Regions from separate parts of the Planococcus chinensis genome, predicted to be linked through region 2. Evidence: riboswitches for the same ligand, from Rfam matches in the RefSeq annotation. Region 2 holds a riboswitch; the other holds the start of a gene.

Region 1 (16,043 bases), on a different contig from region 2:
ATTGCGGCACCTGTCACGATAGCCACTTTGTCCTCCAATATTGGAAATGTCATGTTCTATTCCTCCTTGTTTGTTCTTCCTCTTCAGGATACGCCGCGGCCGAATTCAGAACAATCCGCACACCTGCATCTTTTGTTCAGTACTAGACAAAAAGGGTGGATCTGTTCAGGAAAAGTTGCAGAACGGCCCTGCATTGCCGATACTGGAAAGAGAGGTGAATGTCCATGGCAACCTATCCCGATAAACGCGTTGAACGTTCGAAAGCCGCATTGAAAGAAGCATTTCTTGAGCTGCTCGAACAGAAAAGCTTCCCGCATATCACCGTCTCCGAAATTGTCGGAGCGGCCAATTACAACCGGGGGACGTTCTATGCACATTTCAAGACAAAAGAAGCGCTGCTGGAGGAAGTCATCGCTGATACTCTTGAAGAGATGATCCGCCAGATCAGGCACCCTTACCGGGTGGACACCGTTGTTGATCTGCACAACATGAAAGCAGAAGACATCTCGTTGTTCACCTATTTCATCCAGCAGGCCCGGCTCTACAAAATACTGCTCAGCCCACACGTCCAGGCTGATTTCCGTCACCGGATGGCGAGCGCCATTGAGGAACTGTTCATCACGGAGTACGACTACGCCTTGCCGGCTGAAAGTGCACTTGAGCCGAAATGGCTTTATGTCTACAGAGCCCATGGCATCGCCGGCCTCATCATCCGCTGGATTGAAGAGGACTTTCCGCAGCCGCCCCTCCATATGGCCAAGCAGGTAGTCGAACTGATGCTCGTCTCAACAGCGGTGTTCAAAGTGAAAAAGCGCAAATTGTGAATGGACATGAAAAACCCGCCGGTTTGCCGGCGGGTTCGTGCATATGTGGATGAAAAAGCCTGGAATCGGGGATAACTCTCCCTTACAACACTTATCCACAGGTGGGTAAGTCAACACACTCTTCTTTACTCTTATCCACAACTTCCAATAGGAAAGAGATTCACTTTTCCGCACAATAAAAGATGCCCTTTACTCCATCTCAAATGCCCGTCACTCCACGGCGCCTTCCCAAGAGCCCATGCCCTGGTCGACGTTGACGAATTCATAGCCCTCCTCAAGCAGGATGTCGCTCGCCTGTTTCGAACGGTTGCCCGACTGGCAGATCACGACGTATTTCGCATCTTCCTGCAGGCCTTCAAAATCCCCGCTTTGGAGTGCGGTAAGCGGTTTGTTTTCCGCTCCCGGGATATGCCCCTGCTCGAATTCATAAGGTTCGCGGACATCAAGCACGGTATAGCCCGCTTCCTGCTTGGCAGCCACTTCATCAATCCCGATCGTTTCGTAGCCGGCACCCTGTCCGCACGCCGACAGCAGCAAGACGCCGATGATTGCCAGCACCAGGAATAATGGCTTTTTCATCCTTCGACGTCGCCTTCCCATGCCATCATGCCGCCTTCGACATTGGTCACGTTGAAGCCTTGGTTGTCCAGGAACTGGCACGCGGAGCTGCTGCGTCCGCCGGAACGGCAGTTGATGTAGTATTCTTTCGATTTGTCCAATTCGTTCATTTTGAATTCGACCAAGCCTAACGGGATGTTGACAGCGCCCGGGATTTTCCCGCTTGCCACTTCCGCCGTTTCGCGCACGTCGATGATGTTCACTTCTTTGCCTTGTTCCAATAATGATTGCAATTCCTGAGTTGTAATAGATTTCATAATGATAATTCCTCCTAAATGGTTTGTGTTTATTCCGTTTTCATCAAAAGTTCGATCATTTTTTTGACCTTGATCTCGATCTCGTCTTCCGGCGCGCCGCTTTCCTGCAGGCAGCGCTCCAGGTTCTCGCTGACGATGACACCTAGTGCGCGGTCAAGCGCGTGGGTGACGGCGCTGAGCTGTGCGACAACGTCCTCGCAGCCGCGGCCGCCTTCGAGCATGCGGACAACACCGGCCAGCTGGCCATCCACGCGGGCGATCCGATGCTTCACCGATTTTGAATACCGCATGCCCCTCACCCCTTAGTTTTTCAGTAGGTCAGCGGCACGGTTCGGGTCGAACCCGAGCACCCATTGGCCGTTGATGTTCGTCTGCGGCACGCCCATCTGGCCGGTCGCCTGCACGAGGCGGTTGGCCGCTACCGGGTCACGCTGCACATTCACTTCCGTGTACGCGACATTGTTCTGGTCCAGGAAGTTTTTCATCATTGTGCAATACGGGCAAGTGTTCGTCGTATAAACTGTAACTTGGTTTGACATATTCGCTTCCTCCTCTAATTTATATGCCCCCGTGGGTAAATAAAATATACCATAGGGGGTATATAGATATCAAGCGAAGTGCTTGCGTGAATAAAAAATAATTTTCGAAGGATCCGGATTTCAAGAAACACCGGCCGGCATCCATAAAAATAGGCTGCCCGTAACCGGAAACTCCGGGGACATGCAGCCTGCAAGCGATATTTTCATTGCCCATGGAACACGCCAATCTCCCGGTGCTTCACCTCTCCTGCTCTTTCCAGCCGTGCTCCGCCCGTGCCCATCCGCCGATCGCTGCACCCAGCGCGGCCATCGGGCTGTCGAACTCGATGTCCTCCATCACCAGCAGCTGGGTATGCAAGGGCACGAGCAGCTTGGCGAGCATCAGCTCTTCCCGGCGGCGGATATACTTCTTCGGGCATTTCGCCGACACTGACGCGGCGAATTTCGAGCCTTTCTGCACCACGAACCCTTGCCCGCGGTGAAAGCCTCTTGCATCCGCCCCGCGCTTTGATTTCACGAAAAGCTGCGGAGGGCCTTCTTCCGGATATACCCCCCTCAGCAATCCCGCTTTGAACGGATTGACGCTTTTCTCCTCTCCTGTGTTCTTGTCCACCTCTAAAAACTGATACAGCTCCCCGTATCGTTCATGCAGAACCTTCTTGATAAAATAGTCCTTTTCCATCTCTTCACCTTCCTTCCGAGTGATCCGGATGTGTTGACCGGTCATCTTATAGATAGGGAAAAACGGCGGAAAAGGGGACGCCTTTTATAATTGATAGGCTTGTGACCGGAAAAGTGCAAAGGTTGAAATAAAAGCCAACGAAAAACGAGCTTGCATCGCTGCAGGCTCGTTTCTTTTGCGCGTTGGCTTCCTTCATTTCTGTGTTGCACCTTCGCCCTCCAGATACGGATCACAGCTGCTCACCATGCCGCTGTCGAACCCGGCCATGAACGCAGCTGCGCGCTCGGACGGCGCTGCTTCCCCCTCGTTTTCGGCTCCGTCAAATTGGCCGGCGCCGGCCAAGGTCTCCATCGTCCGCTCCACAGCACCGGTATCCAGCATGTCACTGCCGTACGCCGACTGCGCCCAGACTCCGGTCAGGCATTCCGCGTTCAGTTCCATCTCTTTAGCAGGCACGGGGCTTTCCTGTTCCGCCTCGGCGGGCAGCCAGCCCCATTCGCCTTGGAGTGAATGCGCATAGAGGTGGGCCATCGCAGCCGCTACCGCAAAATCCCCGGCTTTAGCGCCGGCTTCTGGACCTCCGTCCGCTTCCGCTGCGCTTCTCCAAATCTCCATCGCCAACTCGTTCACAAACACGATCAGGTCTTCCTCCGCGCAATAGAAGGCATCGCCGGGACCCGTCTCCCCGGAAGCGGTGCAGCCCGTCGCTTCCGTTTCCCCTTCATACGTCAGGATATAGTCGACGACCGGCATGCTGTAGCCTCCCTGCACCATCATCTCCGCCCACATGCTGTGGACGTCGTTGATCGCGAGCTCCAAAAAACTGGTCATCGCCCCGCTGCTTTCCTCTGCCGTAAACCCGTAGCCCAAGGTTTCACCGGCTCCAGCTGCAGGCGCCTTCGGCAGCTCGACCAATTCCAATTCCGTGCTTTCCTCAACCGCTCCTTCTTCGGCATCTCCATCAGTGGATGCTTCCTGTTCCGGCCCGCATGCGCCCAGCACTAAAACCAGCACCGCGGCCAACAGGATGTTTGCTGGCCATTTCATTACGGTAACTTCTCCTTTCCTGGGATTGGCCTTGCCCTGTTCCCCGTTCAGTTTCCACCTCCAATGTGTGTAGCCTGCATTTGAATAAAGTCGCAATACCGCTTCTTATTTGCCTGAGAAAACGCTTCTATGTAACAGCACCCATTTTCTTTCCAGTATACCATATTTATCTGATTATTCTGTTAAATTTATCTTGTTTACAATACTAACCCAATTCGCCAGCTGGAGAAATCCATTTATCCTCTCCTGGCTGACGATTCCGGCCATTGAAAGTCAAAAAAGCAGCGATTTCTCTTTTTGCGGAGAAATCGCTGCTTTTGTTATAGCCTATGCCTTCACTCTAAATCAGACAGAGTGTACAGTATTTGCCTGCTCCACTGTATCCGGGCTTTTTCTGGATTTAAAACTTACCGCAAACAGGATTCCAAGAATGAGGGTATAGGCCGCAAAAACCAGCCAGATGCTCTGCCAGTCTTTTATGCCGTCCACCGTTAAATAATCCACCACTTGACCGCTGATCACAGCCCCCAAATAAGCTCCGAGTCCGTTCACCATGGTCATGAACAAGCCCTGGGCACTACCGCGAATTCGGCGATCCACTTCTTTATCGACAAACATCGAGCCGGAAATATTAAAGAAGTCAAACGCTACACCGTACACGATCATCGATAGGAGCAATAAGATGAACCCCAATCCAGTCGGATCTCCAAAACCTAATAGAACAAAGCGCAATGTCCAAGCCGCCATACTCAAAAGCATGACCGTTTTGATCCCGAATTTACGCAAGAAAAATGGGATGGCAAGAATGAATATGACTTCTGCAAACTGTCCGATCGATAATAGAATCGATGGATATTTAACCGTCAGGCTTTCTTCATAAGCAGGATTCAGCGCAAAATCATGAAGAAACGGGTTAGCGAAAGCCAAATTGATCTGCAGTGCAGCTCCGATCAGCATGGCAAACAAGAAAAAGACAGCCATTCTCTTTTGTTTGAACAGGACAAATGCATCGAGCCCCAACCGGCTTGTCCATGACTTGTCATTGGTATCATTTGATGTCGGGCAATCAGGCAGAACCAGTGAAAAGAGTGCCAGTAAAACGGCAGCCCCCGCGGCAATGTACAACTGCAGATTGCTTAACTCGAAGCCACCCAAACTGATGAGCCACATGGCAAAAATGAAACTGACGGTGCCATATACACGAACGCCCGGAAATTCCTTTGTCGTATTAAGCCCTGCTTTTTCCAGCCCAATATAGGAAATGGTATAAGATAATGAAATCGTCGGCACGAAAAATACCGCGTTAAAAAACATGACCCAAAACATAACGGTCGGGTCCGAAACTTGTGCGGCTCCAAGCAAGAAAATCGCACCGATAAAGTGGAAGATGCCATACAACCGGTTCGCTTTGACCCACCGGTCAGCGATAATCCCGACCAGACTTGGCATGATAAGAGATGCTAGTCCAGATGCGCCATAAATCGCGCCAACTTGGGCACCGGAAAAATCTAAGGTATTGATCATATACGAGCCAAGGGTCACGAGCCAACTTCCCCAGATGAAAAACTGGAGAAAAATCATAATTTTGAGCCGAGATTTAATAGTCATTTCTTTTCCTCTTTCATATTAAGTCGTGTTCACGAGGCACTTTTCGAGTCGTTAAGCCTTTTTGGCCAGTTCCGTCATATAGTCAAAGAACGCGTCGCGGTTCACGTCATAAACGACATTCACAGGCCGCCCTTCCGCGGTTTCAACTGTACGGCCTTGGCTCGGGCCGTCTGTGTGAACGATGCTGTTTATGGTCTGTACTTTTACCAGATCTGGATTCCCGACGAATGCGGTGGTCAGCACATCCCATAAATAGTAAGTCGAGTTCGTTGAAAAGTGGACAAGCGGCGGCACCATTGCATAGCACTGCCCAAGAAAATCAACGCCCATGTACTTGCGGTCCTTCGCCCAGCGTTCCCGTACGTCCAACGTCAGCGGCACTTGGTTGGTGCTTTCAAGCGCCACCAGATCGATTTTAATGTTGCTGTCCCATACACGGGCAGCGGCCTCAGGATCCCAGAACACATTCCATTCCGCGGTCCCGTCATGTTCAGGTTCATGGACATTTCCGGCTTCACGGAAGGTGCCCCCCATCCAGACCAGCCGTTCGATTTTCTCTTCGATTTCAGGCGCTGCGTCCAATGCGCGCGCAAGATCCGTAAGCGGCCCCGTAAACAATAACGTCGTTTTTTCTTCCGTTGCCAAAACCGTCTCAGCCAAATGGAGATGTGCCGGCTGTTCAGCCACCGGCGCATTAACTGTTCCAGATTCGTTTAAAATCGGCAAGGCATCGACATAAAACGCATGCATGCGCCAATCTTTCGGAAAAGGATTTTTAGGGCGTGAATTTGACTCAGCCACGTCCAGGCCGCCGGTTCCAAAGCGGTCAATAATTTTCCGGCTCGCAAACATAGCCGGTTCCAAATAACAGTCTGCCGGAATGACGGAAACGCCCGTGAGCTCCACTGTGTCCATTTTCAGCAATAAAAACAGCGAAACCAGGTCATCCACGCCGCCGTCATGATTAAAGTAAATTTTTTCTTTCATTTTTTCCGTTCCCTTCTTGGTGAATGATTTTAAATTGTTCCTGCATCACTCAACCTTTTTCTTGTTAAGCCCCTCGAATAATGCCCTATGCGGCCACAAACCTCTCGTTATCAAAAGTTCCCTGCCATACCGACTTTCACAAAAATAAAAGCATTTTAAAATAAAAAAATGCTCCGGAGGCTACCGGAGCATTGACTAGAGCACGTATAAATAAAAGAAAGCACCAAACGCACTCTCCATTTATCACTTACCTCGTAGTCAAACCCTTTACGGCGGCTTGGTAGAAACTATCGGGCCATATCCCCAATCTTATACGACATTATTCGATTTTAAATTCGGTTTAATGATAGCAAGGATCTTTATAGAGGTCAACCTAAACACGAACATTAAAAGTTTTTTCATAACTATCATTCGTTTTTTTAAAGCGTTTTCATAGATTTTTTATTTAAAAATCGCTTATTTTTTAAAATATACGGATATATTAAAAATCTCTTCTTTTTCATTCATTGCCAGCTGGCAAAGCCCGGCCATTTCCCCGCTGCTTTTATACGCCTTAAAACTGGATATCAATGATTCTTCAGGTGCGGCAATGCAATGATCCGGAAATTTTTGCGGCCCATTGAAGATTGTCCTTCGGTATTTCGGGCAGAGGCGGTTTCCTGTTCCGTCCTCCAAGCTTCGAGCCGTAAAAGCAGAGGAGCATGGCTAGTTCAGGCACTCCCCAAAACGCCAAAGAAAAATGAGCCCACAACCGCGTGAGCCCATTTCCCGTGCCTGCCTCTTTTCCGAAGCATTTTTTATTCGTTTGCGGAAGAACCAAGCAATCCCTCGGAATCACTCGAACAGCGGCGTGACCGGTTTCTCATTATGCACATGCTCGATTGCTTCCGCCAGCAGCGGCGCGACCGACAGGATTGTCAGTTTCGGGATGCGCTTCTCCGGAGCGATGCGGACGGTGTTGGTGACCACCACTTCCGTGACAGCCGACTCTTGGATCCGCTGGATCGCCCCGCCGGACAACACGCCGTGCGTACAGCAGGCATAGACGGCTTTTGCGCCCCTTTCGACGAGGACATTGGCCGCCAAGGAGATGGTCGTTGCCGTATCGATGATGTCCACGATGATGATGACGTTCTTGCCTTGGATGTCCCCGACGATGTTCACCGTCTCAGGCTCGCCCGGGTTCATCCGGCGCTTGTCGATAAAGCCGATCGGCACGTCCAAGTCGCTTGCGAGCTTGCGCGCTCTCCCAAGTCCCCCGTTATCCGGCGCAACGACAATCGCATCTTCCAATCCCTTTTCCAGGAAATGCGCCGCTATGACCGTTTCGCCCAAGAGCTGGTCCACCGGCATATCGAAAAAGCCCTGGATCTGCGGCGCGTGGAGATCCATCGTGATGATGCGGGTTGCCCCTGCGGTTTCCAGCATGTTCGCCACGAGCTTCGCCGTGATCGGTTCGCGCGAACTCGCTTTCCGGTCCTGGCGCGCATAGCCGTAATACGGGATGACCACATTGATGGTTTCCGCGGATGCCCGCTTCAGCGCATCGATCATGATCAAGAGTTCCATGACGTGCTCATTTCCCGGCTGGCTTGTCGACTGGACCAGGAAGACTTCCGCCCCGCGCACACTTTCTTCCAGGTTGATCTGGACTTCCCCGTCGCTGAAGCGGGTGATGGAGCTTTTGCCCAGTTCGCAGCCGAGCAGCTCCGCGATTTCCTTGGTCAGTTCGGGATTTGAATTCAAAGAGAACAGCTTAAAGTTTTTTCTTAATTGGTATGGCAATTTCAGGTCCCCTTCCGCAAAGTTCTATTTTGTAAAACCGGATAGCCGATTCGCTCCGATGAAGCAAAGCAATCTTGCCTGCGGCCTCCCGCAGTTGCTTTCATGATACCTTTTTGGCAGCGCTTTAGCCAACTCCTAAGAGGCCCATCTTCCCTTCCGTGCCTAGAGCCTGCTGAATATCCCCTGTAATCACAAAAACGGTTCCAACACTCGTCAAATTAATAGTTCCATAGTAATTGGACTAAAGTCGTCCAAAGGCGGTACAATAAGGAAAATCATCTGAAAAAGGCAAACTTATCCGAAAGGTAAGGACGCAAAGCCATGAGCCTACACACTGTTTCCCAGTGCACGGTCGTCAGGTTGCCAGGCATCCATTCTGTGGGCCTCGGCTGACAGAATGGAGGAAAATAGAAAATGCTAAAAAAAGCGGTGGTGATTGTCATGGCATTATTTTCTTTGATGGCTTTGGCCAGCCCGGGACATGTGCAAGCAAACGAAGCGCCCCAACCCGTCCGTGCGACTTGGCTTTGGAATCCTTGGCTGTTCGTGAATGACGAAGCAGGCACATTGGCTTTCCTGGAAAGCAAAGGACTGAACAAAGTCTACGTCCAAATCGACGGAGACATTCCAAAAGCGGCCTATGGCAGTTTCATCGAGAAAGCGAAAGCGAGGGGCATCGACATCTATGCACTCGACGGAGCCCCTTCATGGGTAGCGCCAAAAGGCTACATCAATCAGGACCGTTTCCTGTCCTGGGTAGCCGATTATCAGGCGCAGGCCGCGGAAAACACCCGGTTCGCAGGTGTCCATCTGGACGTTGAGCCTTATTTGTACAGCGGCTGGAATACCAACCAGGCAGCAACCGTCAAATCGTTCCAAGCGCTTCTTAAACGAGCCCATACAAGCACAGCAAAAATCGGCCTTCCGCTGGAAGCCGACATGCCATTCTGGTTTGATGAGATCCCTTACAAAAACACATACGGCACGGGCCTGCTCGCAGAGTGGGTCATCGCCAATACGGCGGGTGTCGGCATCATGGCTTACCGTGATTCAGCGCCGATGATCATTGACATCGTCAAAAACGAAATGGCCATGGCCCAGCGCCTGGGCAAAAGCATCATCGTCGGCGTCGAAACCGATGTGACCGATGAAGGCAGCATCATCACTTTTGCCGAAGAAGGCGAAGCCTTCATGGAACAGGAACTTGCGGCAGTCGCTGCCCATTACGCAGGGAACCCTGCTTACAAAGGGAATGCCATTCACCATGTCGGCAGCTGGATGACGCTGCAGCCTTAATATCCAAGACACGCTGATATCAGCGTGTCTTTTTTTATTGGAACCTGTGAATCCCCCTTTTCCAAAGCTGCCGCCGCTAGAGACCGAAGCCGTTTCGCCGCAACTCATCCAGAATAATTGCAATAAAAGACTATCTATTTATACATAACTTTACATATTATGGCTGTCAGACAAGGCATCCTCGAAAGCGATATAGTATAATAACAACCATCCAGAAATTTTTTCAAAAGAAGGTGAACCCAGATGTCCCCAGTCAATTACAAAGCATTGCTTGCCAATAGAATGAAACAGGACTTTTCCAAATGGCATGCCCAACAACACGTCCAGGAACGGGAAGTCTACCGGTTTTTACATACGATGAAAGGCACGGCGGGCACCATCGGGCTCATGGAGCTGTCCGAGTTTTGCGGAACGCAGCTTGCCTCGTTCGCAGAAGACAGCACCGCGTTGCTGCCGGTCCAGTCACTGGAACACTTCATGGCCACACTGACGGCCTTTTTCACGCCAGAAGAGCCCGCCGCTGAAGCAGCGCCAAGCTCCCCTGAAGACGCATCCGGCAAGAAATCGTTTGTCTTGGTCATCGATGCGGACGCAGCGTTCGCGGCTTCCATCAAAGAATCATTAGAACAACAAGGCATTCCGGTCGTGATTGCCCTGGACGGCAAGAAAGGCATGGAATTTTTCTATACCCTCCAGCCGCAGATGGTCATTTTGGACAGCCACTTGCCGGATGCCGACGGATTCGACCTCGTGACCCGCATCCACGAAGCGGCCAAAAGCCGTTATCTGCCCATTGCCGTGATCAGTGCGGATGACCGGATCGACAACCAGATCCGGGCGATGGAGCTGGGCGCCACCGATTTTCTTGCCAAGCCCTTGAATCTGCCCTTTTTCGCCGCCTATGTCCGGAACCGCCTGCGGAACCAGGAAGCGATCTCCCAAGGGACGCTTTACGATGAACTGACAGGAGCCGGGAACCGGAAGTATTTCAATCATGTCCTGCCGCAAATGATGAACTTGTCGGAGCGGACACGCACCGCTTTCACGCTCGTCCTGCTCGATTTGGACCATTTCAAGAAAGTGAATGACAATTACGGCCATCCTGCCGGAGATGAAGTGCTGCGGACATTCAGCCAGCTCCTCCTGAACATGAAGCGGGAGTCGGATTATTTCTTCAGGTACGGCGGGGAGGAATTCGCCTTGCTCCTGCCGGACACCAAAGCGCAAGCAGCCGTCCTGCTGGTGGACCGGATTCGCGCCGCTTTTGCGGAAACCGCGTTTTCATCCGCCTCGTCCGAGCCGTTCCATGTAAGCTTTTCAGCCGGCATCAGCGAATTCCGGGTGAAACAGGATCTGCTCGTGAGCATGGCGGACCAGGCGTTGTACCAGGCGAAGAAAAACGGGCGCAACCGAACGATCGTCTATGAACCCGCTGAGGGCGATCTCAAACGCCACCTCAACATCATCATTATCGACGACGATTCCCTCGTGCGCCGGCTGGTGTCAAAACAGTTTTCAGGCTGGAAGCCCGAGGAATTCGATCTTCGCATAGAGGAATACGTTGACGGCGCCAGTTTCGTGGAATCCCAATGGTACAACGCCGAGGAGAACTACATGATCCTGCTTGATGGCGTCATGCCGAAAATGGACGGCCTGGAAGTGCTCAATCATGTGCGCGGCCAGTATCCCCATGAAAACATTGTCATTTCCATGCTCACTTCCCGCAACAACGAGTCCGACATTGTGCTGGCGCTGAAAAACGGGGCAGACGATTATATCGTCAAACCGTTCTATGCCCAGGAAGTGGTGGCGCGCGTGGAGCGGCTGACGATGAGGATGTTCAAATGAGCCTTTATTTCTACTGGATCCTAAGCGTCTCCCTGCTCCTTGGCCAACTCGTCCTGCTGCTCGTCCTGGCTTTGCGCAAACAGAAACTCGCCGCGAAAGAAGGAGCCATCGTCGAGCAATACCATGCATTAACCGATTCGTTCAGCTCTTATATGATGGACTCCGCCGATGACCGATTCGTCCAGGAAATCCGCAGCAACCCGCACAAAACCGTGGTCCTGGAACGTTTGCTGAACGGCTATGTCTCCGTGACCAAAGGCGGCGTCCATTCGCCGCTTGTCGCCACACTGTCGGAAGACTTCCTGTCCGCGCATTACGCCAAACAGCTCAAGCGCAAGACGTGGGCGGTCCGGATGAATACGCTGTACTTTATCGAGGATTTCCATATGGAATCCCTCAAGCCCTTGCTGAAAGAAAAACTCCGCAAGAGCTCCCAGCTGGACCAGGAAACGCAGCAGCTCATCCGGACGTTGGCCTCTTTGAACGAACCGGAGACCCTTTCGGTACTAGCGCAGTACCCCGATGCGCCGGCCCGCCTGTACATCGACGTGTTCAAACGGCTCGAAGAACCGACAAGGCTCGAAGAGCTGGATGCCGCGCTGCGGAATGAACCCGCGAACAAAGCGCGGAAGCATGCCGCGATTTCCTATATCGGCATGGCCGGACTGATCGCGTTCCTTCCCCGCATCGAGGACGAATTAGCGACGCAGGAAGGGGAACTGCGCATTCAGGCACTGAAAGCCATCCTCCACCTGCAATACCTGAGCGACCCCCGCCTATTGCTGCCTTTTTTCCAGTCGGCTTCCTGGCCGGAGCGGATGTATGCTTCCCGGATTGCCGGAAGGCTGCAATTGTCGCGGTTCAAAGAAGTGCTCAGCGATCTGCTCGGCGATTCGGTCTGGTGGGTCCGGTATTCCGCAGCCGAAGCGCTGGTCCAGTTTTCGGACGGCGATATTCTGCTTGCCCATCTATCCGCCAATCATCCCGACCGCTATGCCCGTGATATGGCAGACCAGTGGAAATCGTCCCTGTTAGGAAGTGAAGCCTGATGCACAGTTTATTTCAATTCTTGGCCTACGCCATTATCGCCTATATGCTTTTTTCAAGTCTGAGTTATTTGGGCTTCTTCATGCTGGCATTCCGCAAAGTGAAACGGGAGGACCAACTCGACCGCCGGGAATCCACGGAAGACTTTCTCCGCAACCAGAATACGTACCCGGTGTCGATCCTTGTGCCTGCCTACAATGAAGAAGTCGGCGTCGTCAGCACGGTCCGGTCCTTATTGGCGCTGGAATACCCGGAAAAGGAAATCATCGTCATTGACGACGGTTCGAAAGACGAGACGTCGAACCGGATGATTGCCGAATTCGGGATGAAGGAGATCCAATTCGCTGTGCGCACGCACATCGAAACCGCCCCGATCGTAGCGATCTACCAGTCCACCATCTTCCCTTATATCCGCTTGATCAAAAAAGCGAACGGCGGAAAAGCGGATGCACTGAATGCGGGCGTCAACTTGGCTTCCTACCCGTATTTCTGCGCGATTGACGGGGATTCGATCCTGGAAAATGACGGGCTGCTCAAAACGATGAAGCCCATCATCGAATCGGACGGCCAGATCATCGTGACCGGCGGCTCTGTCCGGATCGCCAACGGCTCCACCATTTCCCGCAGCAAGGTGGAAGTGATCGACCTGCCGAGGAGCCCGATCGTCCTGATGCAGATCGTGGAATATTTCCGTGCGTTCCTGATTGGCCGGATTGCATTGAGCCATATGAACATCCTGCTGATCGTCTCCGGCGCATTCGGCGTCTTCAACAAAGAGCGCGTGATCCAAGCCGGCGGATACAACAAAAACACCGTCGGCGAAGACATGGAACTGGTCGTACGGCTGCACCGCCTGCTGCGGGAAGAAAAGTCCAGACAGCGCATCGAATACATCCCCGACCCCGTGTGCTGGACCGAAGCTCCGGAATCGCTCGATGTGCTCCGCTCGCAGCGCATCCGCTGGCAGCGCGGCTTGTTCGAAACCCTGTGGTCCCACCGGAAAATGATGCTGAACCCGAGATACGGCTCCGTCGGCCTATTGTCCATGCCTTATTTTCTGCTCGTGGAACTTCTCGGTGCAGTGTTCGAGTTTGTCGGATATTTCATCATTTTCGGGGGCTTTTTCTTCTCGCTCGTCGATACCGAGACAGCCGCCATCCTCTTTTTGGTGACGATCTTCTACGGTTCGCTCATTTCCGCATTGGCCGTCCTGCTGGAGGAATTGACGCTCCATAAATACCCGAAAGCTTCCCATCTGGCGCGCCTCTATTTCTGGGCGCTGACCGAAGCGTTCTGGTACCGGCCGCTGATGGTCGTATGGCGGGTCCAGGGGATTTTCGCCGCGTTCCGCAAAAAAGCCCATTGGGGCGACATGAAGCGCAAAGGAATTTCATCTTAAGTTTTAGGAGGCAGACACACATGAAGAAAATACTTGTGGCAGACGACGAAGACATTTTGCGCATCCTGATTGCCGATACGCTCGAAGACGATTTTTGGATCGAAGAAGCGGAAGACGGCAAAGAAGCGCTGCAAAAAATACGGGAGAATGCGTATGATTTGATCATCCTCGATTATATGATGCCTTACCTGACCGGCATGGAAGTGCTCGAGCAAGTCCGGAAAGAAGGGAACGGCACCCGTGTGCTGATGCTGACGGCAAAAGCGCAGGATGCAGACCGGGAGCAAGCGATCTTAAAAGGCGCGGATTATTTCATGTCCAAGCCGTTCAGTCCGATGGAACTCCTCGGACTGGTGGAGAAAATAGTAGCTTCCTAATAAAAACGAACAGGCCCGCAGCGGGCCTGTTCGTTTTTTCGTTGCAGCCATTTTCCAACGGGCTGTCATTTAATTGTCGCCGTCTAAAACCGGCTCTTTTTCAGGGTAAAAAATGATGCCTTCTTCGTGCTGGCCATCCATCAGGTCCTTCATCACTTTCGATAGATCGACCGGTGCATACGGTTTTGTCAGGTAATGGCTGATCTTCATGATTTTCTGCACGTCTTCCACCGGGTCCAACGCAGAGGAAATGACGATCGGAATATCTTTCGTCTCCGCACCTTTTTTCATCATGTCGACCAGGTCCCAGCCGCTCAATTCTTCGCCAAGGAGGATATCGACAACCGCCCCGACCAGCGGGGTGCGTTTCGCCTCTTTGAACGCTTCTTCCGGATTCGTGTGGTAAATCACTTTGAAGCCGTTCTGCTTCAATTCCTCCGACAGCAAGAGCGCCAAGCTCATATCGTCTTCGACGATCATCACCGGCGGATTCCCCTCCGCCCCTTCCTGAGTGGCGTATTCGACGGTCTCCGACATCAGCGGCAATTCAAAATGGATCGCCGTGCCCTGCCCTTCCTGCGACTCGATCCAGATCGCCCCGTCGTGCTTCAGGATGATTTCCTGGCAGATCGCAAGGCCAAGTCCCGTGCCGCCGATTTTCCGGCGCGAACTATTGTCGATGCGCTGGAATTTGGAGAACAGTTTCGGGATGTCCTCGGCCGGAATGCCGATGCCCTCGTCCTGGATCGACACATGCAGGTTTTTCGAGTCATTTCTCAGGGAAATCGTCACATTGCCGCCCTGTGGCGAAAACTTGATGGCGTTTCCGATCAAATTCATCAGCACCTGCGCCAGGCGCTCGCGGTCCCCTTCGACGATAACATCCGACGCATCATCGATAAAGACGATCGGGTGCGTCGTTTGCGTCCGGAACTTCTCCGCCGTCTCGATGATCATTTCGCTCATCGACAATCGGCCCATGCGGTAGACCTGGCTGCCGGACTCCATGCGCTGCAGATCCAAAAAGTCATTGATCAGATTGGTCAGGCGCCGCGCTTCTTTGTAGATCGTCTTCAGGTAGCGCTCCTGTTTTTCCGGTTTCAGCTGCTTGTTCAAGAGCAGTTCGGTAAATCCGAGAACGCTCGACAGCGGCGTCCGCAGTTCATGGCTCACGGTGCTGACAAGCTCGGATTTCATCTTGTCCACTTCGCGCTCCCGCGTGACGTCCCGGTGCACAAAAATCGTCCCCGTCTTCTCTTTGTCCACGACGACCGACGTGCTGTATACGTCAATCACGCGTTCATGCGGTTCTTTGACCGTGTACTGGAAGGCATTCGACGCCGACTCCTTCTCGTCGATGCATTTGTGCAAGAACGCCAGCATCGCTTCAGGCGCCGTTGTCTGTTCCGCCATGGCGCGCATCCAGACGCCCTGTTCGACATTCGCATCAAGCGGCACGTCGCCGCAGTCGAGCATCATGCACATCGTTTTGTTATGCTGCACCATATTGCCGTTCTTCGAAATGAACTGGATGCCTTCATTGATGTTGTTGATGATGCGTTCGTTAAGCGTCCGCTCGTGGATCGCGGCGTCGTATAATTGGATGCGGTCGATCGCCAGATGGATCCGCTTCAAGAGCCCGCTGATGTCCTGCTCTTCTTCTTTCGAGAACGTCCGGCCCACGCGGGACAAGCCAATCAGCGCAATGTTCTCCTGGGCTTCGTTTTTC
Region 2 (16,043 bases):
GTCGTTTCTAAAGATTTTTGTATTGGATGTGGAGTTTGTGCTTCTTTAGAAAATTCTCCATTAAAAATGCAGTTGGATAAAAAAGGTAAATATAAACCGGTATTACTTTCATCTAAGGAAGATACTAGTCATGATTATTTAGCTGTTTGTCCGTTCTCGGAAAATTCCAATAATGAAACAGAGTTGGGGAGAAAATTTTATGGTAATTTAGAAGACATAAATCATAACGAATATACAGGATTTTATCTTAAAAATTATGCTGGATATGTTAGAGAAGGTTCTTTTAGAGAAAAAGGAAGTTCTGGAGGTATGGGTAACTGGATCGCTACTCAATTATTAGAGCGTGGGTTAGTTGATGGAATAATCCATGTTAAGTCGAGCGAAACAAAAAATAATAGCCTTTTTGAATACCAGATTTCTTATAATAAAGATGAACTTTTTAAAGGGGCGAAATCTAAGTATTATCCAATAGAGTTATCTCAAGTAATTAATCTAATTCGAGAAAATAACGGACGCTATGCTCTAATAGGAATTCCTTGCTTTATTAAATCTATAAGACTTTTAGCTAAACAAGATCCAATAATTAATGAAAGAATAAAATACTTTATTGGATTAGTATGCGGTCACTTAAAGAGTGCAAATTTCGCTAAATCAATAGGATGGCAACTAGGCATCAACCCTACTCATTTAGAAAGCATTGATTTTAGAAAGAAGTTAGAAAATAAGTCTGCTAATAATTATGGTGTTGAAGTAAAAGGAATAAAAGGAAACAAAATTGAAATTTTAACTTCTCCAACTAAAGACTTGTATACAACTAATTGGGGTCAAGGAATGTTTAAATATAATTCTTGTGAATTCTGCGATGATGTATTAGCTGAAACGGCAGATATTACTGTGGGGGATGCTTGGCTTCCAGAGTATGCAGATGATAGTAGGGGAACAAATATTATTACGGTAAGAAATACTGATATATTAAATATATTGCAAGACAGTAGTGATAAAATTTTTCTTGAAGAAATAAGTATAAATAAAGTTTATTCTTCACAGGCTGGTGGTTTTCGGCATAGAAGAGAAGGGCTAGCGTATAGACTATATTTGAAAGATTCAAATAATGAATGGAGACCTCAAAAAAGAGTTGTAGCATCCGATAAAATAAATGCCAAAAGAAAGAAAATATATGAAAAAAGATCAGAATTATCACAAGCGAGTTTTACCGCATATGAAATTGCTGAAAAAGAAGGAGAGTTTCAAACTTTTATTGACTACATGAACCCGATGGTTAAAATGTATACTAAATTAGCTACTCCTACTCTTTTAGAAAGAGCTACCACTAAAATTAAAACTAAACTAGTTGATAAATTTGAGAATATATGAATAAAGTTTAAGAGAATATAGCTGATTTAATTTTTATTTATTATTGTAATAATAAATATAATATTGAATAGAACCATTTCAAGCCAATTTAAATTATCTCACTAGGATTTTATAAGGGAATAAATATAAGGAGTTCGCATGTATGTTTGATATCAGTATATTAGTTCCGGTTTTTAACGAAGAAAAGTTTCTGGAAAATTTCTTTGATTCTTTACTAAAACAAAGTACCGAAGAATATCTAATAGAAATTATTTTTATTGATGGTAATTCTCAAGATTTAACAATGGAAAAATTAAAAAAAATTAAAGAAAAAATCAATAGTAAAAAAGACCTTTGGGAAATTAAAATTTTAACTAATAAAAAAAAATTAATAGCATCTTCATTAAATTTAGGTTTAAAAGAAAGTTCCGGTACCTATATTTTAAGGTTAGATGTTCATAGTGAACTGTCGAATTCTTATATTATAGACGTTATAACACTTCTTAAAGAAAATTCCTCCAATTATTGTAACGTCGGAGGTAAAACAATAGCTAAAGGTTATGATCAAAATTCGAGAATTTTTGCTAAGGCCCTGAGCAGTAAATGGGTTTTAGGGGGCGCACAATTTCGTTATAGTAATAAGTTAGTCGAGGTTGATACACTTTTTCCTGGTGCATGGCTGAGAGAAGATTTAAATGCAGTTAAAGGATGGAATGAAGAGTGGGTAGTAAATGAAGATACTGAATTAAACAGTCGATTAAAGAATGTAACTAAAAAAAATATATTAATGAATCCTCAAATAACTATAAATTACTTTCCTAGAAATAAATATAATGACTTAATTGTTCAGTACTTTAGATATGGTTATTGGAGAATGAAAACAGCTAACGCGCATAAAAACTCAATAAGGATGTCTCACTTATTACCTCTTGGAACTTTATTTTATTTATTTCTTATCATAGTGATTGGTTTAATTGATTTTAAATTATTATTACTTTTTTTAATGACTACTATTATTGTCTATTCTTTCTATCTTTTTATCTTGTCAATTGCTATTTATAAAAATCTTAAAGAAACATTTAAAGGAATTCTTAGTATAGTTGCAATTCAATTACCTTGGATTGCTGGAAGTTTAAGAGGATATTTAGATTTTGGATTCCCTATTAAAGGGTACTATTTCTTAATTGAAAAAATGATTAGAAATTTAAAAGGTATTTAACTTTTAGTCAAAATTAAGTTTTCTGTAATAAAAATTCTTTGTTGAATTAGAATATAAGTTTTTTCATTTTTAAAAAATGGAAAGCTTGTATAATATACAGGCTCACATGTTATTCCTATAGCAAATTTAACGAAAAAAACACAATTATTCGTGATAATTTCCACCTACAAAAAATGTAATTTATGTTGAGAGCAAAATTCTCATTTAATATCCAGTTATCTTCGCATGAAAGGGACAGAATCTATAAGAGATCAAGATCCGAATGCCGTCTGTGGAAACGTCTGAATAAAATCGATTCATTAAGGAAGAAGTCGTAGAAAAAGCAGAAGAATTTCGTTATGTGAATAATGGACGTTTGATGGGAAATAGGTGATGTGATAGAAGGAATATAGAGAGGAGTGCCCTGTACAATGGCGATATTAATCACTGGAGGTGCTGGCTATATCGGTAGCCATACCTGCGTAGAATTGCTAAATGCCGGTTATGATATTGTGGTACTTGATAATTTTTCTAATAGTAAACTCGAATCTTTACAACGAATAAAAGAAATAACAGGGAAAGATTTTTTGTTTTATGAGGCCGACTTGTTGAATCGAAAAATTGTGGAAAAAGTATTTGAAAGCACAGAAATTGAAGCGGTTGTCCATTTAGCTGGTTTAAAAGCTATTAGGGAATCTGTTTCAAAACCGCTGCATTATTATCACAATAACGTTACGGGTACTTTAGTACTTTGTGAAGTTATGAAGGAATATGGCGTGAAAAATCTTGTGTTCAGTTCTTCGGCAACGGTATACGGAGTTCCTGAACAGGTGCCGATTTCAGAAGATTTCCCATTAAGTGCATTAAATCCCTACGGAAGAACCAAACTAATGGTAGAAGAGATATTAAGAGATTTGTTTGTAACGGACGGTTCGTTCAGTATTGCGTTACTTCGCTATTTTAATCCTATAGGTGCTCATAAAAGCGGGAAAATCGGTGAAGATCCTAATGGAATTCCAAACAATTTAATGCCTTACATCACACAAGTGGCGGTAGGTAAATTGAAAGAACTGCAAGTGTTTGGAAATGACTATCCAACATCGGATGGGACGGGTGTACGTGATTATATTCATGTAGTGGATCTTGCTCTTGGCCATTTAAGAGCTTTAGAAAAAGTGATGTCCTCGACCGGTGTAGAAGCCTACAATTTAGGGACTGGAACGGGTTATAGCGTACTCGAAATAGTTACAACATTTCAAGAGGTATCTGGCCAACAAATTCCTTTCCTAATTAGTGATAGAAGATCCGGAGATATTGCTACTTGTTATGCCAATCCATTAAAAGCAAAAAATGAATTAGGATGGGTTGCGGAAAGAGGTATTAAAGAAATGTGTAGGGATTCATGGGAATGGCAAAAACAGAATCCTAATGGATATGTAGTTGAAAATCATATACCTATCTAGAGCTAACTTACAAATACTTAATTAGTGAATGAGCAGATGAAGCAATTCATTTAAGGTTAGAAAATTGAACATCATGCCATCTTACAAAATGCAATTAAATTTCTTCATCTAAAACGAATGTTAAGAAACCGCCCTCGAAACCCTTAATTTTATTGCAGGCGGTTTTTTGGCATTCAAGCTGTCAACGCCGGTTTATTTTTCCCCATTATTGCCGGAATAAAATTCCCCATTTTTGCTAATCAGCCGTCGGGGCAGCCGGATAAATTCCGGCTTTTTTCTTTTCCTTCAGGCGATAGGAATCGCCTTTGATGTTAAAGGTTACCGAATGGTGAAGCAGGCGATCGAGAATGGCTGTGGCCAAGACGTCATCCCCGAATACCTTGCCCCATTCAATAAACGATTTGTTCGAGGTCAGAATCATCGCGCCGTGCTCGTATCTCTTCGAGATGACTTGAAAAAAGATATTCGCCGAGAACTCATCAAACGGAAAGTAGCCGACTTCATCCAAGACAATCAAGTCCGGCCGTGTCCACTTCTTGATGAGCCGGGGCACCGTGCCTTTCGCTTCTGCCTTATGGCACTCGGCAACCAGATCGGCTGCGGTTAAGAACAGCACGCTGTACCCTTGGGTGATGGCTTCTAACGCAAACGCGATCGCCAGATGCGTTTTCCCGACACCTGGCGGTCCCAGAAGAAGCCGGTTTTCGCCATTCGCAATGTACCGGCAGGTAAGGGTTTCATTGACTCGTTGCTCGTTGAGGCTCGGTTGAAACGCCAAATCGAAATCGTGGATGGTTTTGGTATATGGGAGTTTTGCCCGTTGAACCCGGCGGTTCAACTCGGTGGATTCCCGGTGTTCCCATTCTCCCGAAACGACCGTGTGTAAAAAGTCGAAATATGATACATTATGGGTAGAAGCGTTCTCGACCAAATCATCGAGCTGGCTGGCCGTATGTGACCAGTTCAGTTCTTTCAGCCGTTCTTCGAGGATAGATTTCATTCGAAATCACCTCCTTCTAAGGCGGCGTAAGCTGCGAGGGGACGTGCTTCAACGTAAGGAGTGGAAACGGTGGAATCCTGGGTCGCCAAACCGATGGGATTCGCTCGTTTCTGCTCTTTTTCTTTTGCCTCCTGCAGCCCTTCATAATGTTCAAAGCGCACATGAACGCGTGTCTCGCCGGACAAAATCGGGTGTTGTGCAATGCATTCCACTTCATCGTAGATCTCCAATTGCTTCTCCAGCGTCACCTTGATCTTCACTTGATGACCGGCGTACCGGAATGGAACGGAATACTTATTGCCGAGATACGAAATAAAACAATCCCGGCTGACTTCGCGGATTTCCCAATGCGTGGTCGGGAACAACTCCTTCGTGCCCCATGCTTGGAGAAAGGGTTGTTCCTTTTCCCAACGCTGAACCGGCGGTTCCTGGGTCGTTTCATTCTTTTTCTTGTTCGCGGTCCTATCCAGCCATTTCCGCATGTCCTGGTTCAGTGCTTCGAGCGTCGGTTCGTGCCGCCGTTGAAAGAAGTTCCGCTTCATGTAATCGACCGTTCGTTCCACTTTCCCTTTCGTTTGGGGCCGGTAAGGCTTGCACGCCTTCGGCGTCACCCCGTAGTAAGCGAGAAAGTCTTCGAAGGTTCGGTTGAAGCGGATTTCTATCGGCGTATGCCGGATGACGACCGTTTTCATGTTGTCGTAGAGAACTTGATTGGGGATGCCGTTGAAATAAGCGAAGGCATTCATGTGGCATTTCATCAAGGTCTCGGCTTTCATATCGGTCGTGAATTCGATGTATTTCATCCGGGAATACCCTAGGATCATCAGGAACGCATAGACTTTCTGGAGACAGCCCTCCACTTCGTAGAGGCCGACTTCTGCCCAATCCATTTGTGCCTGCTGGCCGGGCGGTGTTTCAAAGCGCCGGGTCGCCTGTTTCTTGGGTTGTTCCCGGTGCGGCTGCACAAAATCTTTTAGGATGGTGCTTTTCCCCTCAAACCCTTGCGCTCGAATCTCTTCTAGTAACACCACACAATTGGTGGTGCCTTCTTGGATCCGCGGGAGCAGGTAAGGTTTAAATGGATCTAACTTGCTTGGCCGTTTTGTTCGCTTGCAGCTCCGAGGGAGCTGTTCGGCTTTTATGTATTTCCGGATGGTTTTCCGGTCGAAACCGGTCTCTTTGGCAATGGCTGTTAATGACCATCCTTTTTGGTGCAACTCCCGTATCATAAAAAATTCCTCCATTTTCAACATCGACACATACTCCTCTACAACGTGGTATATGTCGATTATCCTTGATAAATGGGGAATTTTAAAACGGCGTTATTGGGTAGTTTACCACCGGCAGTGACACAAGCTAACAGCAAACTTTTTATAATACTTTAAACATCTGGATGAAATGGGTAGTTATGCAAGTTTTAGTGCCCGACCAAAAAAGTCACTTTCTTACATCCTCGGCGACTATATTTTTCTATATGTAGTCTTCCTCCGATGCAAGTATGTCTTAATCAAGATTGACTATAGCCGCTATTGGTTATGAGTAAATTAATAAAATATCTACCTGGCAACATTTCATATGCTTTTACCGAAACTACACTACAAAATATTGGAACCATGAAGTCCGGTTGTTCGAAGTTGCTACCATGTAGGAATTTCCTCCTCAAATATTCGCTTTATGTATTGATACTAAGCCGAAAAAATTAACTTCCTTTTAACCTTGCTTCTATACTGTCGTCTTAAAGGGAAGAGTTTCCTGTTTTTATTTCTAAGGAAAACAAGATGCGCGAAGTAAAACGGCAGAAGCAGCTTCTCGCAGAACCTCAGAGGGCATAAGAGCGAGAGAGCTAAGAAGATGTGCAGTGATACATAATTTAATTGTAGGAAAGTCACTTTTCAAAGGAGGCGGGGCCATATGGTGGATTAATAAAATCGCGACCCTGTGTACGGAAAGATTTCGTGTATTCACTACAATTGCATAGCAAAAAAAGCCACCTTCAGTGAAATTAACTGATTTCGAGGATGGCTTCTGCATAGTTATGGAAGTGGGGGAATATCCATAATTGCGCCGTACACAGGGACCAAATGGGAACTGCTGGAACCATGTGAAAAACGTAGTAATGCGCCCCTGTGATAAACAAAATTCAACATGTACACCAATCTTGCATGAGGAACTTAGCAAAACCGATAATGGTAAGGTTCCTCAAGCTTTTTTATGAGGGAGAATAAATAGTCATAAATGAGCTGTACACAAGGGCGAAATGGGAACAGTTGGAAGAGAGATTCTTCGACCAACTTTTCACCAAAGAAAACCGCCGGCGCTACATCACCGGCGGTTCCATATCTTCCACATGCGGATCTTCTTCTGCGTTCTGCGCATTCGTCAGGCAGTACATACAATACGCCATGTTGTTCTTCTCGAACGGCTCAGGTAAAAGCTCACGCAGCGTTTCTCTGTCCAAAAAAGCGGGAGCGGCTTGCCCGTCATCCCAATACAGCGGGAACGAACTGTATGGATAGGCTTCCAGCCGTTTCACCATCGGCACTTTCGTCTGAATCGGGTTGCGGTGAATATACGAGCTGACAGTCAAAAGTCCGAGCCGGGAATCGACTTCCTTCGCGAAATAGCGCTTCTGGTAGATGCGCCAGATATGCAGGTACCGTTTCGCGTAAGAGGCGCTATAGTGTCGGTTGACGAGGCTCATGATCTTGTGCAGCGGATCCCGCTCCGCTTTGATCAATAAGTGGTAGTGGTTTGTCATGAAGCAATACGCCAGCATCGATGTGTAGTGCAAAATAAAAGTACAGAGTTATGAAATGCAAAAGTACAAAATTGAGCATTGCGTAATGAAAAAGCCATTTGTGCGGAGATTTAAGCCTCTAATTGAGAAGAATGTGGCCATTGACTGCATAGAACAGAGCTACTAGTAAAATATAGTTTTAGCAGACAAAATGGCAGCATACACAGGGTGAATCCTTTGCAAGTGAAATATTAAGGATAATTTATTGTATAAATAATGAATTCCAAGAATGGCCTCTGATAGCCGTTGCTTAGCTCCCGCATATCCCGTCATAAGAAGCCTTTCCAGCAGACACCAACTGATTGAGGAAAGGCTTCTTTGGCTTTTTCAAGAGCAGCAATGATATTGTCGAAATATTCTTTTCAAATATGCAATATATTATGTTAGAGTAAGGAAATACTAAATTAAGAAGGTGACATCTATGGCTAGAAGCAACATCGAAGAATTGGAAAGAAACGCAACGTTGTCGAAAGTATCTGTAGAAGAAATTATGGTGGCAAATCAGGCGCTGAAAGATGTCGTCATTAAAACGCCGCTGCAGCGGAACGACCTTCTTTCTGCCAGATACGGCTGCAACGTCTATTTGAAACGGGAAGATTTGCAAGTGGTGCGCTCGTTTAAACTGCGTGGGGCTTATAACTTCATCCGCAGCCTGACGCTCGAGGAACGAAAGAAAGGAATCGTTTGCGCCAGCGCCGGCAACCATGCCCAAGGTGTTGCGTATTCCTGCTTTGCGCTGGGAATCGAAGGGAAGATTTTCATGCCGTTGACCACTCCTAGCCAAAAAGTTTCCCAAGTAAAGCGCTTTGGCGGCGAATATGTATCGGTGGTCCTCACAGGTGACACGTTCGATGATTCCTATACAGCGGCTATGGAATACTGCACAGCCGAAGAAAAGGTGTTTGTCCATCCGTTTGACAATAAACTGGTTGTTGCCGGCCAAGGCACCGTGGCCGTGGAGATCCTGAACGACATGCAGGAGCCTGCGGATTATGTGTTTTGTGCCATCGGGGGTGGCGGATTGGCGTCAGGCATCGGAACGTATTTAAAAGGAATCAGCCCATCTACGAGACTGATCGGCGTCGAGCCGGCGGGAGCTGCCAGTATGAAGGCGTCGCTGGACCATGGCAAAGTGACCCGGCTTGATTCGATTGATACTTTTGTCGACGGCGCAGCGGTCAAGCAGGTCGGTGAATTGCCGGTGGCGATCTGCAGCGGCGTGTTGGATGATATCGCTCTTGTGCCGGAAGGGAAAGTCTGCACGACCATTCTGCAGTTGTATAACGAAAATGCGATTGTCGCGGAACCGGCGGGGGCGTTGTCGGTGGCCGCGCTGGATTTCTATCAGGAAGAAATCAAAGGGAAAAACGTGGTCTGTGTCATTAGCGGCGGCAACAATGACATCGAGCGGATGCAGGAAATCAAAGAAAAATCGCTGATTTACGAAGGGCTGAAGCATTACTTCATCGTCACCTTTCCCCAGCGTGCGGGTGCGTTGCGCAAATTTATGGACCAGGTGTTGGGGGAGCAGGACGACATTACGCATTTTGAATACACCAAACGGACCAACCGCGAAGCAGGCCCCGTTATCGTGGGGATTGAACTGAAGTGCCGGGAAGACTATGCGCCCCTTTTAAAACGGATGAATGAAAACGGATTTCCGTATAAGGAAATCAATAATGACCCGACGTTATTCAACTTGCTGATTTGATGATTAAGTAATCTTCAAGTGATAGTGATATAGCATATGATTTGAACAAAAGGCATTTCCGGCTCCTTTCAGGGGTTTAGGAAATGCCTTTCTTTATATTCTGTTCCAATGCTCTCTTGCCCTTGATTCATATTTTATTAATGAATTTCCCGATTCAAGTTTAAAACATCTTTCCCAAGGGAAACATTTCATATACTGAAATATTATAGGGGGAAAGAAATTGGATCGTTTTTTACAGGGAGTCGCTGATTTTTCAGCGTGGTTATGGGGCATCCCTCTCATCACGATGTTGCTGTTATCAGGTCTCTACATGACATTTAAACTTGGATTTTTTCAATTCCGTTATTTTGGCTATATCGTCGGACAGACGTTTGGCAGTGTGTTCAAGAAACCGAAAGGCGAAGGGACGGTCACGCCGTTTCAGGCGCTGACGTCCGCGCTTTCTTCCACGATCGGCGCAGCGAATATTGTCGGGGTGCCGGCTGCGATCATGTTCGGGGGGCCGGGCGCGGTTTTCTGGATGTGGGTCATTGCGCTAATCGGCATGGCGCTCAAATTCGCTGAAAGCGTACTTGCGGTCGAGTACCGCGAGAAAAATGCCAACGGGGAGTTTGTCGGCGGGCCGATGTATTACATGACGAAAGGCTTGAACATGAAGTGGCTTGGCGTCTGGTTTTCCTTCGCCTTGATGATCGAATTGATCCCGAGCATCATGGTGCAGGGGAATTCGATTGCCCGTACGGTGGAAACGACATTCGCGATTCCTGCCCTATGGACGGGCATTGCAACTGCCGTACTGATATCGGTCGTCGTCTTCGGCGGCATTCAGCGGATTGGGAAAGTGACGGAGATATTTGTTCCGTTTATGGCGTTGTTCTATGTCGGCGGTGCAGTTGTGATTCTCGTGATGAACGTCAGCGCAGTGCCGGAATTCTTTAAGCTGATTTTCAGCAACGCCTTTTCTCCGGCACCTGTCATGGGCGGGTTTGCCGGTGCAGCGATTGTCGAAGTCATCCGTTGGGGCTTTGCCCGCGGCCTTTATTCGAATGAGGCAGGGCTTGGCACAGCGCCGATTGCGCACGCAGCTGCCATGACCGACCATCCTGTAAGACAAGGGTTCTGGGCCGTCATTGGCGTGGTCGTCGATACGCTGATCGTCTGTACCGCAACGGCATTTGTGGTGTTGTCATCCGGTGTCTGGACGGGCGAAGGGGCCATGGACAATTCATCTGCATTGACGAGCTTGGCATTTGAATCGTATTTCGGTGAATTTGGCGCGATTCTTGTCACTATCGCCTTGATATTCTTTGTCCTTTCAACGATCCTGGTCGTTGTGTTCTACGGCGCGAAGCAGGCGGAGTTCCTGTTCGGTACGAAAGCTTCCTACGGCATGCAGGTGGTTTATATCCTGGCCGTCATTTTCGGCGCGGTCGGTGCAGCAGAAGTGATTTGGGGCTTCCTCGATATCATGCTCGCGGCCATCCTCATTCCGAACGTCATCGCCATCCTGCTGCTAAGCGGGAAAGTGAAAGCACTGACGACCGAGTTTTTCACATCGGAAGAGTATTACAAGAAAGACCAGAAAGAGAAGAGAAGGAAAAAAGCAAGAAAAGCAGCGAGAGAGGGTTACGAGTACTAACACGATCCCAGCTGAATAAAAAGTATGAAAGCCTTGAACACTCGAGTAGGAGAGTTCAAGGCTTGTTTTGTGTCAGGGACTTAAGAGATTCATCGTTTTCGGATGAGAGCGAGGAGGGGATCGGTTTTCTTCGCAGGATAGAGCTGCTGATGGAAGGGAGTAAACATGGCAGTGTCTCTGCCCGTTTAAGGCTCGATTTAAAAGGCATTTTATGAGCATGTTTCCAGTGGGTTAGGGAATAAGAAAAGAAGAGGATGCATCATGGCTATGCAGACAATTTATTGTGGAAAGAGGGATAGGATGGATTTAAATACGCAAGCGATTGAAGATTTAGTTAGTGCTGAGGAGTTAAGAGCAGTGAAGGAGTACTTCGAAACCAATGAGTCTGGAATACTGAATGAACTTGCTGAAATCGATCAACACATCGCATTACGCCCTTTAGCGATCATCTTCGAGGAGCCGGACGAAGAACTGCAAAAGCGTTACCAAGCGATGAGTTTTTCGAAAGAGGTTAAAGAAGATGGAAGTGAAGGAGTAGTTGCGGAGCTGGTGAAATAAGTGGAGTGAAGAGCGTCCGTTGGGGCGCTCTTTATTATTTGCTATAATATGGAATAAAAGAGGTGAGAGTAGATGAAGAATAAACTGTTAATCTGGTTTTTAGTCATTTCATTAATGGCTAGCGGGTGGTTTCTCTATAAGTGGCAGAAGGCAGAGAATATATATGAAGGAAAATTGGCTTCTAACCTTGAACAAACTACCCGTAATGCCGGTTTTATGATGGGGGTGAGTCCGGCGCAGATTTCAGCTGACCCTACATATATTAGGCTTAAACTGGAGGCGCTATCAGATGCCTTCGCAGCCGCTTCTGATATGTCGCATCCCGAGATGGACGTTTCGATTGAGGAAACCGACTTTAAGTATCTTTGGGGCGCACATCTCATCCTTGAACGGAACTATTTGCCGATCATTGAAAAGCTGCAGTATACGGATCAACCCCTTTCTAAAGATGATGAAGAAAAACTGATGCAGCTTAAAACTAGTTTATTCGAATCCGGATTGATTGGTGAATATGAACATCCGAGCGCGACGGATTCCTATATGCGGGCGGTTAAAGAATTCCTGCGGCTCGAAGGCGCCCTTTCTGACGTTGGGAATCTTAAACTATAGGCGAGCTGCTTCTATCATGGGGAATTGTTTGCGTGCCTGGCACGCAAACAATTCCCCAAAAACATAAAATGAAATAAAAGGAAATAAAAAATGTCTTAAAACCTATTCTACTTTCTTCTGCTCGGAGTAAAATGGAATTAGTGAAAGAAAGGTTTTTCTACATGCCGAAAGCAAGGGCAACGTAAACGCCATTCTTCATTTCAATAAAGGCAAAGCTTTCGAAAGAAAGTGACGCAAAGTCTCAGGCCTAAAGCCTTGTGCCACGGCGGCTGGGCTGCTGAAGAATGGTGAATGAAAACTTTCCCGGTTGATTTCTAAATTCTTCTGATTCAAATACAAATTTGATTTGGGAGGTTTTATTTTTGGTTAAGGGTAAAAAGAAGATGCAGCGATATTTCGCAGTGGGGTTGGTGTCGACGGCAACTGCGTTCGGTTTGGGCTCGACCCTCGTTTTCGCAGACGGGCACGAGGCAGAAGAGCAGGAAGCAGTAGAGACTGAAGGGGTTGAAACGCCTGAAGAAGTTGAAACGGACGAACCTGCCCAATTGCCGGGGGACTGGTTCTATTTCATTAAAAAGCTGCAAGAGAATGTGCAGCTTGCGTTGACGTTCGATGATGTGAAGGAAGCTGAACTCTTTGCTTCATTCGTGGAAGAGCGGATTCAAGAAGCCGAGGCTTTGTTTGCCCAAGGCGAAGTGGAGCTCGCGGTTGAAACGCTGGAACGGGCGATTGCCCAGCAAGAGGAAGCGTTAAAGGCGTATGAAGAGGCAGCACCGGAAGAAATAGCTGCTGATGAAGAAAGTGCAGAAGATGAGGCTGGTGATGAGCCGGCAGATCCGGAGGCAGAAGAAGGCGAAGCTGCTGAGGAATCCGAGGAGGCACCGGTCGACGAAGACCGTGCGGCATTGGAAGCAAAATTCAGTTCCAACCTTCTAGCATTGCAAGCTGCACTGGAGAAAGTAGAGAATCCGAAGGCCAAAGAAGCACTGGCGAAAAATGTGGTGAAGGCCCAGGAACGCTTGGAACGTAAAATCGATAAGAAATTGGCGAAGCTTGAAGAATCTGTCGGAGAAGAAGCTCCAGAGGAAGAAGAAGTGACAGAGGAAGAAACAACTGAAACTGAAACAGAAACAGGAGATGTCATCACAGAAGGCCCTGAGGAAGAAGCTGCAGATCCGGCCGAGCCGGAGGTAGTAGAAACAGAAGAAGGCGAAAGCTTCTCGGTAATGGGCGCAGCTACAAAGAAAAATGTGTCCGCTGAAAAACCAGCACAACCCATTGTAAAAAATGAGACAACGAAACAGGCAGAGCGGAAAGCAACTCCGCCAGTGAAGAAAGCAGAACCAAAAGCGGCTGCACCAGTGAAAAAGGCAGAGCCAAAAGCAGCTGCACCAGTGAAGAAGGCAGAGCCTAAAGCGGCTCCTCCGGTGAAAAAAGCGGAACCGAAAGTGGCAGCACCAGTGAAGAAAGCGGAACCGAAAGCCGCTCCGCCGGTGAAGAAAGCAGAACCAAAGGCCGCTCCGCCGGTGAAGCAAGCAGAACCGAAAGCAGCTCAGCCTGAAAAGAAAGCAGAGCCAAAAGCAGATAAACCCGAGAAACAAGATGCTCAGGACAAAGGGAAAAGTCCTAAGGATTGATTGAGGGTTTGTAAGACGACAGATCCAGTTGGTAGAACATGCAGCCCTTGACCGGGAAACCGGTTAGAGGGCTTTTTCTTTGTTGGCGCATGTAATCCAATGTTCAAAAAGTTACCGGCATAAAGTTAGGGTCTCCTGTTGGTGCCCACTTTATTTATTTCAGGTAGAGAAAAAATTAACTTCATTTTAACCTTGTTTCTATAGATTGAAAATTAAAGGGAAAGTTTTCCTATTTATTTCGGCTCAGAAAATTAAATAGGACAAGAGAAGCTTGTGGTACGGTCGCAGATTGGAAGAATCAAGAAAGGCGGCAGAAGAAATCGGTGTGTATCAAGTCACTTTTCAGAGGAGACGGGGCCATATGAAGGATTTATATTTCGAAGAGAACTACGGGAAATTGTATGAAGCGATGGAAGGCGGGGAAACGGTGGTTTTCGATTTTTCACACCATGCTGGACGGATTAGGCATCTGTTCATCAAACGGGAAATTCCATATCCGCTGCAGGGCGGCCCCTTTTACGACCTTGTGACACCTTATGGATACGGCGGACCTTTGATTCTCTATGTGGAAGCAGGGCGCAAGAGTGAGTTGGTGGCAGAGTTCGAGCAGGCCTTTCAGTCGTATTGCAAGGAGAACAAAGTGGTCAGCGAATTTGTCCGTTTTCATCCGCTCGTTGAAAATGCGCAGGATTTTACGGCTTGCTATGAGGTGACTTTTTACCGGCATACGATCATAACGAATTTGGCAGCCCATGAAGATCCGATCCAGCAGGAATACTCCAGCTCGTGCAGACGAGATATCCGGCATGCGCTGAAGGCCGGTATGGAATACCGGATTATCGAAAAACCTGAGAGCCTGGCGCTGTTCAAGACCCTTTACTATTCCACGATGCAGCGCAATGAAGCAAGCCGATACTACTATTTCGACGATGCGTATTTTTCCAAGTGCTTGGAGCTGTTCAAAGAGAACCTTGTCCTGGTGGAAGTATGGTACGAAGGACAAGTGATTGGCATGAGTTTGAATTTCACCAGCGGCAAGATTCTTCATGCCCATCTGACGGGAACGTTGAAAGAATTCCATCATTTATTTCCTGCGTTGATCCTGCAATATGGCTTGGCTGTGTGGGGGAAAGCGAACGGTTTTGAATTGGTCCATCATGGAGGCGGACGGACCAACCTGCCGGATGATACATTGTATTTGTTCAAGAAGAAGTTCGGCAGACAAGCGGAAGGTGAATTTTTTGTCGGCAAGAAAATCTGGAACGCGGATGTGTATGGGGCGTTATGTGAAGCGACAGGGAAGCGGGGAGATCAAGCATTTTTCCCGGCGTACCGGGCGGAAATTGAAGAGAATTCGCACACAGTGTAGCAGAGGGAAATTCTTTGTATGACATGGGTGTCTCTCTTGCTGAAAGGATTTAAAAGAATCTAAGCAGCTTGTGGACCGATAAAAGCCGTCTGGAATGAAGCATTCCAGACGGCTTTGCCATTTTCTTAATCGGCTAACTTCGCTTAATCGCTGTGTCCCATGCCTTCCATGTGCATGCCTTGGCCTTTCATGCCCGTGCCTTGGCCTTTCATGCCCATGCCTTGGCCTTTCATCTTCATCCCTTGCCCTTTGGTTTTGCAACGGCCGCCCATGCGCATTTGGCCTTTTTTCATGTGTTCCATGCGGCCGGGCTTGTCCTGGTTGGATGTCATCATAAAGGCGAGTCCGACTGTCATGAGCGGCAACAAGAGGATGAGTTCAATCGGGACGATCGGCCGGTAGACGGCTTTGTCGGAAGTCACATCAAAGATGCCGACGGGCTTGATCTGGAACGCACCGCCAGCTCCCTCGCCTTGGCCGCCTTCCAGTTCCTCTGAGCCGGGTGACCCTTCATCGCCTTCCCGCTCAAAGCCGAAGCCGGCCCCTGCACCGACGCTGTATTTGACCTTGGCTACCGGGATGATGGTCCGGCCTTGCATCTCGATCGGGTCGCCGTAGACGAGTGAAACGTCGCGTACTTTTGAAAACTTTTCGAAAATCGGAAGAAGCGGAGACGATTTGAATGGTGTAAACACTTTTTCATCCATGT

Evidence for each region. A riboswitch is a leader RNA that binds a small molecule or an ion and turns the genes downstream of it on or off. The one in region 2 is predicted to bind cyclic di-GMP.
Region 1: another riboswitch for cyclic di-GMP. It lies ahead of ACFSDB_RS01060 (glycoside hydrolase family protein); the one in region 2 lies ahead of ACFSDB_RS03535 (DUF5667 domain-containing protein).

The regions. Positions count from the first base shown of each region.
Region 1 covers NZ_JBHUFW010000002.1:221,130-237,172, reverse strand. The annotation lists gene ACFSDB_RS01115 (SDR family NAD(P)-dependent oxidoreductase) at 1-53, opposite strand, end outside; gene ACFSDB_RS01110 (TetR/AcrR family transcriptional regulator) at 225-824, shown strand; gene ACFSDB_RS01105 (rhodanese-like domain-containing protein) at 1,035-1,403, opposite strand; gene ACFSDB_RS01100 (rhodanese-like domain-containing protein) at 1,400-1,699, opposite strand; gene ACFSDB_RS01095 (metal-sensing transcriptional repressor) at 1,729-1,989, opposite strand; gene ACFSDB_RS01090 (glutaredoxin family protein) at 2,002-2,238, opposite strand; gene ACFSDB_RS01085 (DUF4357 domain-containing protein) at 2,477-2,920, opposite strand; gene ACFSDB_RS01080 (neutral zinc metallopeptidase) at 3,113-3,967, opposite strand; gene ACFSDB_RS01075 (nucleoside permease) at 4,313-5,575, opposite strand; gene ACFSDB_RS01070 (nucleoside hydrolase) at 5,627-6,562, opposite strand; purine riboswitch at 6,798-6,899, opposite strand; gene ACFSDB_RS01065 (ribose-phosphate diphosphokinase) at 7,397-8,347, opposite strand; cyclic di-GMP riboswitch class I at 8,625-8,715, shown strand; gene ACFSDB_RS01060 (glycoside hydrolase family protein) at 8,762-9,643, shown strand; gene ACFSDB_RS01055 (diguanylate cyclase) at 9,887-11,491, shown strand; gene ACFSDB_RS01050 (HEAT repeat domain-containing protein) at 11,488-12,540, shown strand; gene ACFSDB_RS01045 (glycosyltransferase family 2 protein) at 12,540-13,937, shown strand; gene ACFSDB_RS01040 (response regulator transcription factor) at 13,958-14,314, shown strand; gene ACFSDB_RS01035 (ATP-binding response regulator) at 14,384-16,043, opposite strand, start outside.
Region 2 covers NZ_JBHUFW010000004.1:220,851-236,893, forward strand. The annotation lists gene ACFSDB_RS03485 (Coenzyme F420 hydrogenase/dehydrogenase, beta subunit C-terminal domain) at 1-1,374, shown strand, start outside; gene ACFSDB_RS03490 (glycosyltransferase) at 1,517-2,572, shown strand; gene galE (UDP-glucose 4-epimerase GalE) at 2,983-4,014, shown strand; gene istB (IS21-like element helper ATPase IstB) at 4,250-5,014, opposite strand; gene istA (IS21 family transposase) at 5,011-6,267, opposite strand; gene ACFSDB_RS03510 (transposase) at 7,332-7,772, opposite strand; gene ilvA (threonine ammonia-lyase IlvA) at 8,233-9,522, shown strand; gene ACFSDB_RS03520 (alanine/glycine:cation symporter family protein) at 9,743-11,161, shown strand; gene ACFSDB_RS03525 (hypothetical protein) at 11,423-11,719, shown strand; gene ACFSDB_RS03530 (hypothetical protein) at 11,792-12,328, shown strand; cyclic di-GMP riboswitch class I at 12,527-12,610, shown strand; gene ACFSDB_RS03535 (DUF5667 domain-containing protein) at 12,691-13,965, shown strand; gene ACFSDB_RS03540 (GNAT family N-acetyltransferase) at 14,327-15,334, shown strand; gene ACFSDB_RS03545 (spore germination protein GerW family protein) at 15,478-16,041, opposite strand.